Linked DNA regions of Parafrankia discariae. The protein of the gene in region 1 interacts with the protein of each later gene in a pairwise test. Links are inferred from orthologs where the notes say so. Each region holds a gene or a part of one and is shown on either strand. Other genes may lie near its edges.

Region 1 (4,681 bases):
GGGCCGCAGCGCGGTGTGCTCCAGCGCGACGAGCGACGCGTCGGTCACGGCGGTCGCCGTCGCGGTGCGCGGCCCGGGATCGAACAGGGAGAGCTCTCCGAACAGGTCTCCCGGCCCCATCACATACAGCAGGTTCTCCCGCCCATCGGCGGACTGGCGTCCTATCTTGACCTTGCCGGACAGGACCACGAAAACGCGGTCGCCGACATCCCCTTCGCGGAACAGCACATCGCCACGGGTCACGTCCTGCCGGTCCAGGTGATCGGAAAGCGCCTGGCGGTCGGGCTCGGACAACCCGGCGAACAGCGGAACGCGGGCTAGCAGATCGTCCACGCCCTGAGCATGCCAGGACGCGGGACGCAGAGCACGGTCAGGGACCCCCATCGGCCTGACCAGGTCACGCAGATGCACCCGAATGCTCTGTTCTGATACGTAAAGTGACGCAGGAAGGACCACCAAAGTGGTTCAGGTCACAATCTGCTCAGTACGGCCGATCGGCACCGGCCCGATCGTGCCACTTCCGGCGGGGGTCACATCGGCACAGCCCGACCCAGTTCAGGAGGGTTGTCGGAGGGTCGTTCGGGGGTCTGGAGGGCCTGACACGCGACACGCCCGGGGCCGCCCTGGTTGCCCGTCAGGCGGCACGGTGCTTGCCCGGCGGCGTGCGGCGAAGCCGGCGCCGGTAACGCTCGAGCGCGGCCGGCAGGCCCTGCTGGACGAACGTGGCGACCTCGTCGGGGCGGGCGCTGTCGAGGAAGCCCTCGAGCCCCTTGCCCGTGTCGGCGGCGTTGAGTGGCCGCTCGACCCGCTCCATCGCCAGCAGGAGCGCGAGCAGCACCAATGGGAACGTGATCGCGGCAAAGACAAACATGGCCTGTCCATGGTCGCCGATGTCGGCCGCGAGCCCGCACCCGGGGGGTCGACGCGCCCTGCCGGACCACGGCGAAGCGACGGGTCCCGCGGGCTGACCCGGCGGATACGCTGCGAGGCATGGCAACCACCGTCGACGCGCAAGCCGAGACGGCGCTGGCGCGCACCCGGCGCGCCCGGCGGATCGTGCGCGCCCTCGGCGAGCTCCACCCCGACGCCCGCATCGCGCTGCATTTCAGCGGTCCGCTGGAGCTTCTCGTCGCCACGGTGCTGTCGGCGCAGTGCACGGACAAGAAGGTCAACGAGGTCACGCCGGGCGTCTTCGCCCGCTACCCCACCGCCGCCGCCTACGCCGCCGCGGACCGCGACGAGCTCGAGGCGATCCTGCGGCCCACCGGCTTCTTCCGGGCGAAGGCGAACTCGCTGATGGGCATCGGCGCCGCCCTGGTCGAGCGTTTCGACGGCGAGGTCCCGGGCCGGTTGGAGGCCCTGGTGACCCTGCCCGGCGTGGGCCGCAAGACCGCGAACGTCGTGCTGGGCCATTATTTCGGCGTCCCCGGGATCACGGTCGACACCCATGTCGGGCGGCTCTCCCGCCGTTTCGGCCTGACCACCGAGAGCGATCCCGTCCGGGTCGAGAGCGATCTCGCCGCGCTGATCGAGCGGCGCGACTGGACGATCGCCTCCGACCGCATGATCTTCCACGGCCGCCGGGTGTGCCACGCCCGCCGGCCGGCCTGCGGCGCCTGCGCCGTCGCGCGGCTGTGCCCGTCCTTCGGTGCCGGCCCGACCGAGGCGGCCGAGGCGGCCCGGCTCGTCCGTGGGGACGCCGAGGCGGCGCGGTGAGCGACCCCGCCCCGGTTCCGCCGTGGCTGACCGCGCTGGTGGCGGCGGTGGGCGACGGCATCCCCGTCCAGACGCGACACAACCGTCAGACGCGGCCGGGTGGGCGGGCCGCGGCCGTCCTGATCCTGTTCGGGGAGGGTCCGCAGGGGCCGGACGTGCTGCTCCTGCAGCGGGCCGCCGACATGCGCGACCACGCCGGGCAACCGGCGTTCCCGGGCGGTGGCGCCGACGAGACCGACGCGTCGATGGCCGCGACGGCGCTGCGCGAGGCGGAGGAGGAGGTCGGGCTCGACCCGGCCGGCGTCGAGGTCCTGGCCACCGCCAGCCCGCTCTACCTGGCGGCGAGCCACTTCCTCGTCACCCCCGTGCTCGCCTGGTGGCGCGCGCCCAGCGCGGTGGACGCGGTCGACCCGGCGGAGACGTCCTCGGTGGCCCGGGTGCCCGTCGCGGAGCTCGCCGACCCGGCCAACCGGATCCTGCTGTGGCATCCGTCCGGCTTCGGCAGTCCGGCGTTCCGCGTCCGCGGTATGACCGTCTGGGGCTTCACCGCGGGCGTCCTGGACGCCCTGCTGCGGGCCGGCGGGTGGGAGCGCCCGTGGGACACCACGACGAGGGTGGACGTACCCGAGATCACCGCGGCGATCTCCGCGGCCATGGCCCTCCCCCGCGCGGTGGTGGAGCCGCGGGAACCACTCGGCGAAGCGGGCGGTACCGTCGGAAGATGACCTCAAGATCCGCTCGATCGGCCCTGGTCGCGCTGGCCACGGCCGTGGCGGTGCTCACCGCGCTGACCGGGTGCGGGAGCGGTGGCGACGACGCCGGCCCACCTTCGGCCGCGGCGACGCTGGCCCCGAGCGTCAGTGACGGTGTCCAGGTCTTCGCCGTGGTCGGCCAGGTGGACCAGACGTTCTCCGCCCGGGAGCTCGTCGCCCACCCCGGCACGATCCGGGTCGACTTCTCGGTCGCCAAGGGGTCCGCGCCGCACAACTTCGTCATCTCCGCCATCCCCGGTGCCACCACGAGGATCGTCAGCGCCGGCAACTCACAGTCGATCACGTTCACCGCCGACAGGCCCGGGCGATATCCGGTGGTCTGCACCCTGCACCAGGGCATGACCGCCACCCTTGTGATCGTCTGAGCTCGGCCGACGAGCCCCGGTGAACCTTCTCGATCTCGTTCTGATCGTCCTGGTCGTGATGTTCGCGGTCTCCGGGTATCGCCAGGGGTTCGCGGTGGGGGCGCTGTCGTTCGTCGGCTTCCTCGGCGGCGGCGTACTCGGCGCCAAGGTGGCGCGGCCCTTCGCCGAGCTCATCGGCCGCGAGGAGGACGGCGCGCTGGTCGGCCTCCTCGTCGTGGTCGGCCTGGCCCTCATCGGGCAGGTCGCGGGCACGGCGCTCGGGGCGACCCTGCGCGGCCGGCTCACCTGGCGGCCGGGCCAGCGGCTGGACTCGGTCGCCGGCGCCGTGCTCTCCGGCGTGTCCGTGCTGCTGGTCGCCTGGCTCGTCGCGACCGCCGTCGACCGTTCGCCGTTCCAGACTCTCGCCCGCGCCGCCCGCGGGTCCGAGGTGCTGGGCGTCGTCGACACCACCATGCCGGACGACGTCCGGCACACCTTCTCCGACCTGCGCCGGCTGATGGACGACCAGGGCTTCCCCGAGGTGTTCGCCGGCCTGGACGGTGAGCGCATCGTGGCCGCCGACCCACCGGACCCGGCGATCGTCGGCGCGCCCGCCGTGCGGGACGCCGCGGCGAGCATCATCAAGGTGCGGGGGCAGGCGCCGTCCTGCGGGAAGCAGGTGGAGGGCACCGGCTTCGTCTTCGCGCCCCAGCGGGTGATGACGAACGCGCACGTCGTGGCCGGTGTCACCGAGGCCGTCGTGGAGGTGGACTCCGGGACGCTGCGGGCCGAGGTCGTGCTGTTCGACCCCGACCGGGACGTGGCCGTCCTGTATGTGCCGGGGCTGCTCCGGCCGCCGCTGCGCTTCCAGTCCGAGCCGCCCGGCGACACCGGCGACTCGGCGGTCGTCGCCGGCTATCCCCAGGACGGCCCGTACACCACCGTGGCCGCGCGCATCCGCAACGAGCAGACCGCGCGGGCGCCGGACATCTACTCCCGTGGCACGGTGCGCCGCGAGATCTACGCGATCCGCGGGCGGGTCCGGCCGGGCAACTCCGGCGGGCCACTGCTCTCCAGCGCCGGAACGGTCTACGGCGTGGTCTTCGCCGCCGCCACCGACAACAACGACACCGGGTACGTGCTGACGGCCGACGAGGTCAGCGAGCCCGCGCGGCAGGGAGCCCAGGCCCTCGTGCCGGTGAGCACCCAGAGCTGCGACTGACGAGCGGGGTCACCGCCGCCCGGACTCCGATCGGGCGTCTGGTGCCGGTCCGGCGTCCGGTGCCGGCTCGGGCTCGGCGTCCGGTGCGGGCTCGGGCGTGGCTTCGGCGGTGGGGGCCCGGTCGGGCGTGATCTCGGCCAGCCAGGCGATCAGGTCGCGGGTGACGGTGTCGGGGTCCTCCTCGTGCGGGAAGTGGCCCAGTCCGTCGTACAGCCGCCAGGAGTAGTCGGCGGCCACGTGGCGATCCGACCCGGCCGCCGTGGACGGCAGGAAACAGCGGTCGAGACGTCCGTGCAGTTGCAGCGTCGGCACCCGCACCGGAGTCCGGAGCAACTCGGCGAAACGCGCCCCGTCGGGACGGAACAGCGAGCGCACGGCCCAGCGGTGGTACTCCAGGGAGCTGTGCGCGACGCCGGGAATCCGCATCGCGCGGCGGTAGCGGGCCTCGGTCTCCGGTGTCGGGTAGCCCGGTCCGCCCCAGTACCTCAGCAGCTCGCCGACATACGCCGCCCCGTCGGCGACGAGGCGACGCTCAGGCCGCCACGGCAGCTGGTAGGCGGCCAGATGGCGGCTGGCCAGGCCCTGCCCGCGGGGGTCCACGGCGATCTGGCGGCGGATCCGCAGCG
Region 2 (14,373 bases), on another replicon or contig:
CCCGTCCCGCCCGGGTACGGGCCGCCGCCGGCCGGTGTGCCGCCGGTCGGGGCCGGCATCCTCGGGAAGCGGCGTAATCCGTTCGGGGTGTGGCTCGGTCTTCCCCTGATCACCCTCGGGATCTACGGCTTCGTGTGGGTGTACAAGACCAACAAGGAGCTGGCCGCCTACAACTCGCGGATCAAGGTCAATCCGACGTTGTCGCTGCTGGCCTTCCTGCTCGGCTGGGTGCTGATCGTCCCGCCGTTCGTGGCGGCGTGGCGGCTGGGGGCCCGGACGGCGCAGGCGCAGCGTGCCGCGGGCCTGCCGGAGCTCAGCCCGGGGATCGCGTTCCTGCTCTGGCTGATCGGCGGTGGGCCGCTCTATCTCCAGTACGAGATCAACAAGATCTGGAGCCGCTACCCCGGGGCGGTGGAAGGTCAGCAGGTACCACTCAGCCGCTGAGGAACCGCCGAGGAACCGCTGAGCCGAGCCGCGAGGCGGGGACAGCGGGGCGGGGATCGGAATCAGCACCGCGGGCCGTGACGGCCCGCGGTGCCGTGACGCTGGTCACCTGGTGCCGTGCCGCTGGTCACCTGGGTGCGCCGGCCGGCCGGCGCCGGTCGCGGACTGTCAGCCGCGGGCCGCCTGCCGGACGGGTACGCGGATCACCCGTCCGCGGGCCGCGCCACGGGCCGAGTCACAGACCTGGCCGCGGGCACGGCTGAGGAACCGTCGGCGATCGTGTCGCGCCGATCGGTCACGGCCCCGATCGCGAAGACCGCCGCCGCTGAGGCCTCGGACGCTCGCGGGCGCCCGGGGCCTCAGCGGTGACGGACCCGCTGGGACTTCGGGGCGGCCAGCCGCATCCCGGCCCATTCGGCCGCGACGCTGACCGTGCTGGTCTGCACCAGACCGGCGGTCGGCACGGCGTCCAGGACGTCGCTGGGCTCGACGTGGCCGTCACGGCCAGCCTTCGGGGTCAGCAGCCAGATCACGCCGTCCTCGGACAGCTGCCTGCGCGCGTCGATGAGGGCGTTGGCAAGATCACCGTCATCCTCGCGCCACCAGAGGAGCACGACGTCTACGACGTCGTCGGAGTCCTCCGGGACAAGGTCGGTGCCACTCGAGGTCGTGACGGCGTCCAGGAGGTCCTGGGCGATGTCATCGTCCTCGTTGAGTGACTGGACCAAGGTCCCGGCCACGACTCCCAGACGTTCCGCACGGCGCTGACCCTCGGCGTTCGCCGCGGTCGGACTCACCCTCCGCTACCTCCTGCTCGTCTACACGACGCTCCGCGGTCGCGGGGCGCCCCGGTCGTGGGCGGACCGGTTCGGCGACGATCCGCTCACGCGACCCGCCGTGGGCCTAGTCCACCGGACCACCCGGTGGGTGCGCAAGTGCCACGCCGGGGGTTGTGGACAAGCAGGGGGATGCCGGCCGTTCCACAACGATCTCCGCTGACACAATCTCGCTACCCCGGGGCCGCCTCGTCAACCCGTCCCACGAAACCCACCGACACGATCCCACCATCGATCCAACCTGCGGGTATGTGATGTCGGACGTCTCCTGACCGTTCTGATGATCCCAGGTCCGGCGCCGGGGTGGGCGCACTGGCCGGACTTTGCCCGCCGGGCGGAGCCGACCGGGCCGGTCGACGGAGCCGACCGGCCCGGTCGGCCGCGCGGGAACCCCGGTCAGCCGCGCAGGAAGGAGAACCGGACGGTCCGCTCGAGGTTGTCCACATTGAGGTCGACGAGGGCCACCGACTGCCAGGTGCCGAGCGCGAGCCGCCCGTCCAGGACGGGAACGGTCAGGGATGGCGGGATGATGGCCGGCATCACGTGTGAGCGGCCGTGCCCACGGGAGCCGTGGGCGTGTCTCCAGCGGTCGTCGGCGGGCAGCAGGTCGGCCAGGGCGGCGAGGAGGTCGTCGTCGCTGCCGGCGCCCAGCTCGAGGATGGCCACGCCTGCCGTCGCGTGCGGGACGAAGACGGACAGCAGTCCGTCACCGTGGCCGGCGACGAACTCGGCCGCCGGCTCGGTGAGGTCGACGACCCGTTCGTCGCGCCCCGTCCGCACCGTCATCGTCTTCGTCTCCACGGTGGCGTCCTCCCTCGGCCTCCCCCGGCGGGCGTCCACAACTCGGGCGCACGTATCCACAACCATCCCGCACCTGTCGGTGCGACCGGCCCGCGCCACCCCGGCGCCCGGCCGGCGGCCCGCGCAGGTGGGCCGTGTCCAGGTGCTGGTCAGACGGCCGTCGCGGCGTGTTCACCGGCGCGCCACCGCCTCGGTGCCAGACCACCAACAACTGCCTGTGCCGATCCAGTTTCTCTACCGCACAGTAGGCAGGGCGTGCGTGACGGGCGTGTCGAGACGGAGCACGATAGTGAGAGGGCATCGGCACAGGAGCTAACGGAGAGCAGGAGTAGGCGTGGCGCAGGACACAACGCGGAAGTTCTCGGTCATCACCGACGGGCTCCCGAGCCAGTTGCCGGACATCGATCCGTCCGAAACCAGCGAATGGCTCGAGTCGCTCGACGCGGTGATCGAGGAGTCCGGGCGAGGCCGGGCACGGTTCCTCATGCTCAAACTCCTCGAGCGAGCGCGTGAGAAGGCCGTCGGGGTACCGGGCCTGACCAGCACCGACTTCATCAACACGATCCCCCCCGAGCAGGAACCCTGGTTCCCGGGGGACGAGCACGTCGAACGGCGGATCCGGGCTTATATCCGGTGGAACGCCGCCATCATGGTCAGCCGTGCGAACCGTCCCGAATACAATGTCGGTGGCCATATCGCCACATATGCCTCAAGTGCCAGCCTGTACGAGGTCGGCTTCAATCATTTCTTCCGGGGCAAGGACCATCTGACGTCCTCCCCCGGCAGCGATTCCGGGGACCAGATCTTCATCCAGGGGCACGCCTCCCCCGGCATCTACGCCCGCGCGTTCCTCGAGGGCCGTCTCACCGAGGCGCAGCTGGACGCGTTCCGCCGGGAGGGTGAGCCGGGCGGCCTGTCCTCCTACCCGCACCCGCGGCTGATGCCGGACTTCTGGGAGTTCCCGACGGTGTCGATGGGCCTCGGCCCGATCGACGCCATCTACCAGGCCCGGTTCAACCGCTACCTGCTCAACCGCCAGATCAAGGACACCTCGCGCAGCAAGGTGTGGGCCTTCCTCGGCGACGGCGAGATGGACGAGCCGGAGTCGATCGGCGCGCTCGGGGTCGCCGCCCGCGAGGAGCTGGACAACCTCATCTTCGTGGTGAACTGCAACCTGCAGCGCCTCGACGGTCCGGTCCGCGGCAACGGCAAGATCATGCAGGAGCTGGAGTCGCTGTTCCGCGGCGCCGGCTGGAACGTCATCAAGGTCGTCTGGGGCCGCGACTGGGACCCGCTGCTGGCCAAGGACACCGACGGCGTCCTCGTGCACCGGATGAACACCACGCCCGACGGCCAGTTCCAGACCTACTCGACCTCGTCGGGCGACTACATCCGGGAGCACTTCTTCGGCGCCGACGCCCGGCTGCGCCGGATGGTCGCCGACCTGGCCGACGAGGACCTGAGCAAGCTCTCCCGCGGCGGGCACGACTACCGCAAGCTGTACGCGGCCTACAAGGCGGCCACGGAGCACACCGGCCAGCCGACCGTGATCCTCGCCCACACCATCAAGGGCTGGACGCTGGGCAAGGACTTCGAGGGCCGCAACGCCACGCACCAGATGAAGAAGCTCACCAAGACCGAGCTCAAGGAGCTGCGCGACCGGCTCTACCTGGAGATCCCCGACTCGGCCCTGGACGGCAACCTCCCGCCGTACTACCGCCCGGGCCCGGACTCCGAGGAGATCCAGTACATGCGGGAGCGCCGGGCGGGGCTCGGCGGGTCGATCCCGCGCCGCGTGGTGCGGGCCCGCACCCTCACCCAGCCGCCGAAGTCCATCTTCGACGACCTGCGGAAGGGCTCCGGCAAGCAGCCGGTGGCGACGACGATGGCCTTCGTCCGGCTACTCAAGGACCTGATGAAGACCAAGGAGATGGGTGCCCGGTTCGTGCCCGTCATCCCGGACGAGGCGCGCACGTTCGGGATGGACGCGATGTTCCCGACGGCGAAGATCTACTCGCCGCACGGGCAGCGCTACGAGGCCGTCGACCGGGAGCTGCTGCTCTCCTACCGGGAGTCCGAGTCCGGCCAGATGCTGCACGAGGGCATCAGCGAGGCCGGCTCGATGGGTTCGGTGATCGCCGCCGCCACGGCGTACTCCACCCACGGCCAGCACATGATCCCGGTGTACGTCTTCTACTCGATGTTCGGCTTCCAGCGGACCGGCGACCAGATGTGGGCGCTCGGTGACCAGCTCGGCCGGGCCTTCCTGCTCGGCGCCACCGCGGGGCGCACGACCCTGAACGGCGAGGGCCTGCAGCACCAGGACGGCCACTCGCTGCTGCTGGCGTCCACGAACCCGGCGTGCGTGTCGTACGACCCGGCGTTCGCGTTCGAGATCTCCCACATCGTCCGCGACGCGCTCGACCGGATGTACGGCGAGCGGAACGAGAACGTCTTCTACTACCTGACCGTCTACAACGAGCCGGTCCCGCAGCCGGCCGAGCCGGCCGGGGTCGACCCGGCCCAGATCATCGCCGGCATGTACCGGTTCCGCACCGCCGACGCGCTCACCGGCGGCGAGGGGGCGTCCGCCGGGCCGGTCGAGGGTGGGGCAGCCGGAGGCTCCACCACGGCGCAGGCGCAGCTGCTGGCCAGCGGCACGGGCATGCGCTGGGCGCTGGCCGCCCAGGAGATGCTGGCGGCCGACTACGGCATCGCCGCCGACGTGTGGTCGGTGACCTCGTGGAACGAGCTGCGCCGGGAGGCGCTCGTCTGCGAGCGGCGCAACCTGCTCAACCCGGAGCAGCCGCCGGCCGTGCCCTACGTCAGCCAGATCCTGGACGGCGCGCCGGGCCCGGTCGTCGCGGTCTCGGACTGGATGCGCGCCGTCCCCGACCAGATCTCACGGTGGGTGCCGCAGCAGTACACCTCGCTGGGCACCGACGGCTTCGGCCGTTCCGACACCCGGGCCGCCCTGCGGCGCCACTTCAACGTCGACGCCGAGTCGGTGGTCGTGGCGACCCTGGAGGCACTGGCCCGAACGGGTGATGTCGAGCAGGCCACCGTGGACGACGCCATCCGCCGGTACGGGCTGCGCAAGGACGGCGTCGGCGAGGCCGCTCTCGGCACCGGTGCCGAGGAGCGGGACGACCAGCCGGTCTCCGGCTGACCCACCCCGCCGCCGGCGGCCGGCCCGGCCCCTGGTGGCGGCCGGGAACGGTCCTGGCGGACCGCCGGACCTGGTCCTGCGGGGCTCCCGAGACGCTCGGGGGCCCCGCGGGCACCAACCACGGACGCACCGCCCACAACACGGTGTGACGACGCTCGCCACACCCAACACCACTCTGCGTAACCGAACACGGCACTAACTCCCCGTGTTCACGGAGCTCCGGGCGTGCACCGGCTACCATCTGCACTCCAACGGCGCCACCAGCCCAGCACTCCGTGTGACAAGCTGTCACCGGCAATCGGTTCCGGATCGTCACCGGCGACACTATTGTCTCGGGAGTGACATCCACGGCCGATGGCCGGCCGACGCTGTCATGCGTCGGCCAGGGGTCGGCCAACAGCCGCGGGATGTCCCCCACGGCGCACGGCATCGCGCCACGGCACCGGCCCGGCGAGGGCTGGGGCGTGGCCGACGTCGCGTGGCCGGCCCGCGCAGCTACCGGCGCGCGTGGCCCCCGCCGTCCGGAGTACCGGCCGGCACTCGGCGGGCCCCGTCGCGACCTGGTCGCCACGAGATCGAGGAGGAGCACGTGACGCGTGTCCCGAGGACCACCGGTCCGGCCGCCAGCATGGCGGCCACCCGCCAGCCGGGCCGGCAGGCATGATCCTCCGGGCCCGCCGCATCGAGCGGCTGGAGGAGCATCCGAACCTCCGCGGGATCCTCGGCATCCTGGCGCAGCTCGTGCACACCTCCGACAGCGAGCTGGTGGCGCTGGCCTCGCTGTGGCGCAACTCCGGCCAGCTGGCCTCGGCCCGGGACAAGGCGCTCGCCCCCGACTCCCCGCTGATCGTCGAGGTCCTGGCGGCCTTCGACGCCCTCTCCGCGATCTACGCGGACGACCTGGCCGGCGCGGAGTACGTGACCCTCGACCCGGCGATCACCGCCACCGCGCTGCGCGCGATGCGCGACGCGCTCGCCGGCGCCTACGCCAAGCCGATCCTGAACCGCTCCGAGTACACAGCGCTGCTACGGCCGTGGCGCACCGTGTACCCGCGGGTCCGCTCACACGAGCCGGACCTGGGCCCGGCCGCCGCCGACGTGAAGCGGGTGCTGTCCACGCTGCCGCGGCTGGCCCGCCGCTGCCACGACCAGGCCAGCCTCGAGGTCTTCGACGGCCTGCTCACCACGGTGCTCACCCGCGACGACGACGCCCACCAGATCGCGATGGAACGAGCCTTCGACAGCGCCGTCCTGACCGGGCGGCGGCGGGTGTGGACACTGGTCCGCCGCAGCGCCGCCGAGGGCTTCTGGCGGCTGTGCCCGGCCTGCCGCCGGCTCGCCACCGCGCCGGACTCGTCCTCGGACGAGCGCGTCATGGAGCTGTGCGCCGACCTGGCCTGCGCGCTGCTGGTCGAGGACCTGCTCGACCCGGAGGTCTTCGCCCGCCTCACCACCCCGCTGCGCGCGCTGATCCCGCTCCAGAGCCCTCCCGGGGACTGACCGGGGGCCCCCGGGCAGCGGGAGCAGCGGGCACGGTCTACTCGGGCCGGTACACGACGAGGCGGGCACCGCTCGTCGTGATCGCGATCCGGCGGATCCCCTCGGTCACCTCGCCGTCGCTGGCGAACGGCAACGGCGAGGGCTGGCCGGAGGCGATCCGCACCCGTTCCACCGTCCGCTGCTCGTAGACCCGGGAGCGGCCGAGACGACCGGTCAGCACCGCGCCGACGAGCCGGAACCGGGCCAGCGGGGCGGTCGCGTCGACGACCCGCAGGTCGAGCAGGCTCTCGTCGAGGCGGGTCCGGTAGGTCGGGGCGAACCCGTCGGGCAGGTAGCGGCCGTTGCCGACGAAGACGAGCCAGACCCGTCGGGTGACGCCGTCGATCTCCACGTCGAACGGCGGGTCGCTCCACAGCACCCAGCTCAGCGCGAGGATCATCGCCGGCCACTTGCCGATCCGGCGCTCGAAGCGCTCCCGGACGCCGACCATGTCCGGGTAGCCGCCGAGGCTGGCGGTGTTCACGAAGATCCGGCTGAACCGGGAGTCGCCCGCGCCGATGCCGTCGACCCGGCCGACGTCCACCGCGACGGCCGTGCCCTCGCGAACCGCCTTGACCGTGTCGCCGGCGCTGTTCAGGCCGACGTCGGCGGCGAAGTGGTTGAGGGTGCCGGCCGGGAACACGGCGAGGGGAAGGCCCCGGGCGAGCGCGGCCGTGGCCGCGGCGTTGACCGTCCCGTCGCCGCCGGCGACGCCGAGGACCCTGCTGTGCGCGGCGACGCGCTCCAGGGCCTCGGTGACGTCCTGGTCGGGGCCGACCTCGACGACCTGCGCGCCGGGCAGGTCGGCCCGCAGGACGGCGACGAGGTCGGCGTGGTGACCGGCGCCGGAGCGGGCGTTGACGACCACGCCGAGGCCCGTCCCGTCCGGCAGGGCCGGGGCCCAGGCGGACGCCGGCCGGGCCCGCGCCGGTGACCAGGGACGCCGCGGCATCACCTTGGTCGTCAGCAGCCCGGCGCCGATGCCGAGCACGGCACCCGCCACCACGTCACCCGGGTAGTGGGCACCGACGTAGACCCGGGAGAAGGCGACCGCGGACGCGAGGGCCGCCACCGGGACGGCCGCCGCGGGTGCGTCGAGCGCGACACCGGTGGCGAAGGCGGCGGCCGACGCCGAGTGGCCCGACGGGAACGAGAAGGTCGTCAGGTCACGGCCCAGCCGGCGCAGCGGCGGGATGCCGTGTGTCGGCGGCCGGCCGCGGCGGAACAGCAGCTTGGCCGGGCCGTTGGCGACGGCGCTGGCGACGCCCAGGGCGAGCAGGCCGCGCATCGCCGCCGGCCGGCGCCGGCCCTTCGTCGCGCCCAGCGCGCCCGCCACCCCCCACCAGAGCATGCCGTGGTCCGCCGCGTGGGAGAGCCGGGGCAGCAGCGGGTCCACCAGCGGCCGGGCGCCGGCGATGGCGGAGAACATCGCCCGGTCGACCGTGATGAAGGTGCGCACGAAACGCCGGCCGATCGCGACGTCATGCCGGACGAGCAGACGGGCCAGCTCACCGGCCCGGGCCAGATCGCCGACGCGGGACGAATCGCTCCCACCGGGCAGGTCGCGGGAACAGGCGCTGTCACGGGGACGGGCGCTGTCACGGGAACGGTGGACGGGCCGCGGAATCCGCCGCATGGACGTCACGCCGGAACCGTACCCGTTCGTCCCATCCGCGGGCAGGCGCGCGGACCGGGACGCCCGCGGCCTGGTCTCCGCCCGGCCGGGTGAACCACGTTCAGGTGGTTCGCGCAGGCCGGACCGGCATCAGCACCCCGCCGCCCTCGTTCCCCGAACCGGGGTTCCCCGGGCTGTGGCGGGTCGGACCGCGGTTCGCCGGACCGCGGCGGGTCAGACCGGTGTCGGCGCGGCGAGCGCCCCACGACGCGGCGCGGGAGGCCGGGGTACGCACCCGGGCCTCGGCAACGGGCGTCGCGGCTCCACGGTGCGACCGGTGGGCAGGATCTCCCCCGTGTCCTCGAAGAGGATCACCCCGTTGCAGAGCAGGCTCCAGCCCTGGTCACAGTGCCTGCTGGTGACTCTCGCCGCGTCGTGGTCGGCGCTGTCGGCGGCCGGGCAGGGCGGACTGTGCTGGCATTTCCGCCGCGTGAGGGAGGAGGCGGAGGCGGGGTCGCCGGACGGCTCCGCCTCCCTGGTGGGCGCCGGCACGGCCGGGGCCTGGTTGAAAACACTTCCTTGGTGCACGAGCACCAGAGATTACGCCTCTCCGTTAGGCACGTCACACGGGGGCGCCTGGGCGCCCACCGGCGTGTCACGCCGTACCCGGCCAGCCGGGGGCGGGTGTGGGCGTCCGGTGAGCCGGGGCGTATCTCCCCGTGGCCGTAGGCGAGGGTGGCTGCCCGGCGCTCACGCATATGGGTAGATTGCAGCCCGACGCCGAGCGTTCGACCTGCTCGGACCAGAGGATTGGTCCGAGCCGACAGGCGGGGCCCGGCCTCGTCGGTCGATCGTCGCGGCCGGGCCGGTCCGGGATGCGAACCATCAGGTTCGACCGGCGCACGTCTGCTCCTGGCCTGTGGGGGGTCACGCATGGTGAACGACTCGCGTACCACCGGCGGTCCGCCGCCGGAGACCGTCGGCCCGCTCGCCGTCGGCCCGCTCGCCGCCGACACCGACCGCGCCGACGGCGGTGATCCCGCCGACCGCCTCGAGGTCTCCGTCGTCATGCCGTGTCTGAACGAGGCGGAGTCGGTCGGCGTCTGCGTCCGCAAGGCGCTGGCCGGGCTGGCCGCCGCCGGGGTCGCGGGCGAGGTCGTCGTGGTCGACAACGGCTCGACCGACGGCTCCGCCGCGGTGGCGGCCGCGGCCGGCGCCCGGGTCGTCGCCGAGTCCCGGCGAGGCTACGGCAACGCCTACCTCGCCGGCTTCGCCGCCGCGCACGGCCGTTTCCTGGTCATGGGCGACTCCGACGACACCTACGACTTCGCCGACCTCGGCGCGCTGCTCGCCCCGCTGCGCGCCGGGCGCGCCGACTACGTGCTGGGCTCCCGCTTCGCGGGGGAGATCCTGCCCGGCGCCATGCCCTGGCTGCACCGGTACGTCGGCAACCCGCTGCTCACCGGCATCCTGAACCGCCTGTTCGACGTCCGCTCGTCCGACGCCCATTCCGGGATGCGGGCCTTCACCAGGGACGCCTACCGGCGGATGCGGCTGCGCTGCGAGGGCATGGAGCTCGCCTCCGAGCTCGTCATCGCCGCGCGCCGGGCCGAGCTGCGGATCGAGGAGGTGCCGATCACCTATCACCCGCGGGTAGGGGCGTCGAAGCTCCACTCCCTGCGGGACGGTTGGCGCCACCTGCGGTTCATGCTGCTGCTGGCGCCCAGGCACCTGTTCGTCCTGCCCGGCCTGGTCCTGTTCGGGCTGGGCACGGCCGGCCAGCTGGCGCTCCTGCCCGGTTCGCTCGACGTCGGCTTCCACCGGCTCGACCTGCACTTCTCCGTACTGTTCGCGCTGATCGCGCTCCTCGGTTGGCAGCTGGTGCTGCTCGGGGTCTTCGCCGACGTCCACAACCACGCCGCGGGGTGGCAGGAGCGCCGCCGCTGGCCGCTGACGTCGATCCACCGCCGTTTCACGCTGGAGCGGGGTCTGGCGGCCGGGGGCCTCCTGTTCACCGTCGGCTTCGCGATCGACTGCGTCATACTCGCCCGATGGCTGGCGAACTCGATGGGGCCGCTCAACGAGCTGCGTCCCGCCCTGCTCGCCATGTCGCTGATGGTCCTCGGCGCGCAGACCGCCTTCGGGTCGTTCTTCCTGCGGTTGGTGACGGCCGGGCCGAGCGGCGGCCACGGCCGGGCCGGCTGGGCGCCCTCGACCGGACCCGCCGCCTCGGTCCCAGCCTCGACCGGTGCCGGTGCCGCGGCACCGGGTTCGGGCTCGGGCTCGGGCATCGCCGGCCCGTCGGAGGCCTCCCCGCCGGTCGGGGCGGCGGGTCCGACGGCTCCGACCGGGACACCGGCGCCAGACGGAGGAGCGGGTCAGCCCACCCGTACCGGTCCGGAAAGCCATGAGAACGACGAGGAGGCGGCGTTCCTCGCCGCGCCCCCACCCGCCCGCGGGGGAATTCCCGCCCACCAGCACTGAGCGCTCCGAGCGGGTCTCACCGTGATCCACATACACAATCGGGGGCCCAAAGGGGACCATTTGGACAATTCCGCGGAACGATCGTGGACCATGGGTGCCGTGACGGCATCTGGACAGCTCCACGCCTCCGGACCCCGCGGCGCGCTGGAGGTCCCCGGCCGATCCCGACCCGGCGACGGCGACGCCTGGACCACGCCCGCGGTGAGCCCGGCGACCGGTGACGACGGGGGTGGCGCCGGGGGCGGCGCCGGCCACCACGTCGCCCAGGGGCCGGCCGTGGGCCCGTTCGAGCTCGAGCCCGAGTTCGCGACCGAGCCCCACTCCGAGCCGACCCGACGAGGGCGGCCGCGCCGGCGGTCAGCCTCCGGACGGCGCTCCCCGCTCGCCCGACACTCCGTCTTCGGCGTTCTCCTGTTCGCCGGCGTCGTGCTCCGGCTCGTCACCACCTACGCCTACCGACCCGCCTTCGAGTTCAACGGCGACTCGTACGCGTACATCCGACTCACCCGGCTGTCAGAACCGGACCCGATGCGCCCGGCTGGCTACCCGGCGTTCCTGCGCGCCCTGAGCGAGACCGGGGCCGACCTGTGGGTCGTCCCCCTGGCACAGCACGTACTCGGGCTCCTGCTCGCGACGGCCCTCTACGTGCTGCTCGTCCACCGCAGGGTGGCCGCGCCGATCGCCGCGCTCGCCACCGCGCCGATCCTGCTCGACGCCTACCAGATCGTGATCGAGCACTTCGTGATGGCCGAGACGCTCTTCGCCGTCCTCCTCGTCGCCGCCGTCGTCGCGCTGATGTGGTCGCGCCGGCCGTCGGTGTGGGCGTTCGCCCTGGCCGGGCTGCTCCTCGGCGCGTCGGGCCTGGTGCGCACGATCGGCGTGGCCGTCGGCCTGCTGGCCTTCGGCTACGTGGTGCTGCGCCGGGTCGGCTGGCTGCGGGTCGGGGTCTTCGCCGTCTTCCTGGCCGCGCCGCTGATCGCGTACGCGTCCTGGTTCCAGTCCGCGCACGGGAAGATCGGGCTCACCGGGGGTGACGCCGCCTGGCTGTACGGCCGGGTCGCCCCGATCGCCGACTGCGCCCAGCTCGACCTCGAACCCGCCCAGCTCTCGCTGTGCTCCCCGCACCCGGTCGGCGAGCGGCCCGACCCGAGCTACTACGTCTGGGACCGCAACAGCCCGAGCAATCAGCTCGACGTCCCCGCCGACGAACGCGACCGGCTCCTGAACGACTTCTCCCGGCAGGTCATCACCCGGCAGCCCGTCGACTACCTGCGCATGGTCGGCTCCGACATCGCGCACTACTTCGAGCCGGGGCGCCGCGTCGGGCCCCGGGACTGGCCGGACGCCACCTGGCGCTTCCCGACCGCTGACGAGCCCGGCTACCTGCACAACGACGAACCGCTGCTCGGCCTGCACGGGGAGGACGACCGGCCGGACCGGACCGTGATCGAGCCCTGGGCCGGCGATCTGCGCGCCTACCAGAGCCGGGGCTTCACCCCCGGCCCGGCGCTCGCCGTGGCCGGCGTCCTGGGCCTGCTCGCCTGCCTGGCCGCCCTGCCCCGGGTCGTTCCGGCGGGCCTGCGCGGAGGTGACGGGCGGGCCCGCTGGCACGACCTGACCGCGGAACGCCGGCGCACCGGCGCCGACTGCCTGTTCCTGGTCGCCGCCGGGGCGACGATGATCGTCGTCCCCGCGGCCACCGTCTGCTTCGACTACCGGTACCTGCTGCCGGCGCTGTTCCTGCTGCCGCCGGCCGCCGCGCTCGCCGTCCGGCAGGGCCACCTGCTGGTCGTCGCGTGGCGTGAGCGGCGCGAGGCCACCGAGACCCCCTGGCGGACGCCTCCCGGCCCGGCCGGCCTCGGCCCGGCCGGGCCGGACACCGACGGCGACCCGTCCGCTCCCGACCCGTTCGACACCGCCGAGGCCGGTCCGACCGGCGGCGGGGCGGCTCGCGGCGGGGCGGCTGGCGGCGGGGCGGCTGGCGGCGGGGCCGCCGGTTTCGGCCCGCCGGGTGATCGCGACGATCCGGACGCCCCGTTCGCCCTCGGCGGTCTCGGCGCGCCGCCGGGTGGCGTGAAGCCGCCCGTCCCGCCGACAGCGCCCATCCCACCGACAGCGCCGCAGCCACCGGCAGCGCCGCAGCCACCGGCAGCGGCGAAGCCGGCGGGGCCGACGCCGCCGACGGATCCGGCCCCGCCGGCGGCGTCGGCCAGGCCGGCCCCGCTGCGCAGTGGGCCGAACCCGGGCGCGGCGGCGGCGCGGCGGCGGAACCCGTCCGGGACACCGCCCCTGCCGAAGCGTGCGCCCGGGGTCACCCTCGAGGAGAGGAACCGCCGGTCACGCCCCGACCCGGCCGGCGGAGCCGCCCCGGAGACCCCGCCCGGGCGGGCCACACCGCGACTCCGACCGGTGAGCCTCGGTCCGGACGCCCGGATGCCCACCCCGGGCAGCCGGCCCGCGGCGCGCGGCCCGGCCCCGAACGCCTGGGACGACCCGACGGCGCCGCCTACGAAAGCCGAGCCCGATGCCGGGGACGATCCGACCTTCCCCGGTTGATCAGCGCCAGCCGAGCAGGCGGGGCCCGTCGATGCGGGGGCAGGCGTCCACGACCACGTCGAGCCCGGCGTCGCGGGCGCGGGCCTGCGCGGCCTCGTCCCGAACGTCAAGCTGCGTCCAGATCGCGCCGGCGCCGATCTTCACCGCCTCGTCGATGACCTCGCCCACCAGGTCGGACCGCACGAAGAGATCCACCACGTCGACCGGGAACGGGATCTCGCCGAGCGTCGCGTAGCCCTGCTCGCCGGCGATCACCGGCGCCGAGGGGTGCACCGGGATCGTCCGCTTCCCGTGCCTGCGCAGGTACTCGGCGACCCCGTAGGCCGCGCGCGAGGTGTTCTCGGACAGCCCGACGACCGCCCAGACCCCGGTGTCGGCGAGGACCCTGCGCTTGACCGCATCCGTGTTCTCCGTCATGGACGGTTCCAACCCCTGGCCCAGCACGGACAATCCCACGGCCCCGCCGCCGGACCGGTCAGCCGCGGGTCACGTGGTCCTCCGCGGCGGCGAGGACGATCTCGGCGGTGAGCCCCGCGATCGCGTCCACGCGCGCCGACGCCAACGCCAGCGCGTCCGGACCGGGTGGGAAGTGCTCGTTCGGGACGGCCACGACGGCCAGGCCCGCGGCCGAGGCCGCCCGCAGCCCGTTCGCCGAATCCTCGACGGCGACCACCACACCGGCCGCCGCGCCGGGCGGCACCCGCAGTCGGCGGACGGCTTCCAGGTACACGTCGGGCGCGGGTTTGCCCCGGGCGACCTCTTCGGAGGAGACGACCTGGCGGAACTCCCCCGCCAGCCCGGCCCGGTCCAGCACCAGCTCGATGAGCGTCCGCGGGGACGAGCTCGCCACGGCCAGCGGCCAGCGCCGCGCGAGTGCCCGCACCGTCGCCACGGCGCCCGGAAGCAGCGGCGGCGCGTCACCGTAGCGT

The links.
Region 2: the proteins of nth (region 1) and aceE interact in binary tests that used the Escherichia coli proteins (3 or more experiments, as listed by UniProt). The link is inferred for Parafrankia discariae from one-to-one orthologs.

The regions. Positions count from the first base shown.
Region 1 is NZ_KB891285.1:176,705-181,385, reverse strand. The notes cover bases 1-2,853. They hold nth (endonuclease III), read left to right. Parts: upstream 1-990; coding sequence 991-1,716; downstream 1,717-2,853. Other genes in these bases: B056_RS0133950 (cupredoxin domain-containing protein), read left to right, coding at 2,438-2,853; B056_RS0133955 (NUDIX hydrolase), read left to right, coding at 1,713-2,441; B056_RS0133965 (hypothetical protein), read right to left, coding at 635-871; B056_RS0133970 (Crp/Fnr family transcriptional regulator), read right to left, coding at 1-333. Outside these bases: more of B056_RS0133950, read left to right, coding at 2,854-2,854; B056_RS0133945 (MarP family serine protease), read left to right, coding at 2,874-4,055; B056_RS0133940 (alpha/beta fold hydrolase), read right to left, coding at 4,065-4,681. UniProt on the Escherichia coli protein: DNA repair enzyme that has both DNA N-glycosylase activity and AP-lyase activity. The DNA N-glycosylase activity releases various damaged pyrimidines from DNA by cleaving the N-glycosidic bond, leaving an AP (apurinic/apyrimidinic) site.
Region 2 is NZ_KB891203.1:21,707-36,079, forward strand. What follows is about bases 2,104-5,450. They hold aceE (pyruvate dehydrogenase (acetyl-transferring), homodimeric type), read left to right. Parts: upstream 2,104-2,415; coding sequence 2,416-5,250; downstream 5,251-5,450. In the rest of the region: B056_RS42680 (DUF4234 domain-containing protein), read left to right, coding at 1-444; B056_RS0111040 (DUF3052 domain-containing protein), read right to left, coding at 804-1,241; B056_RS0111045 (secondary thiamine-phosphate synthase enzyme YjbQ), read right to left, coding at 1,677-2,066; B056_RS0111055 (hypothetical protein), read left to right, coding at 5,911-6,750; B056_RS0111060 (bifunctional phosphatase PAP2/diacylglycerol kinase family protein), read right to left, coding at 6,788-8,425; B056_RS44330 (DUF5999 family protein), read right to left, coding at 8,639-8,992; B056_RS0111065 (glycosyltransferase family 2 protein), read left to right, coding at 9,338-10,888; B056_RS0111070 (hypothetical protein), read left to right, coding at 10,979-13,444; B056_RS0111075 (CoA-binding protein), read right to left, coding at 13,445-13,861; B056_RS0111080 (HAD family hydrolase), read right to left, coding at 13,920-14,373. UniProt on the Escherichia coli protein: Component of the pyruvate dehydrogenase (PDH) complex, that catalyzes the overall conversion of pyruvate to acetyl-CoA and CO(2).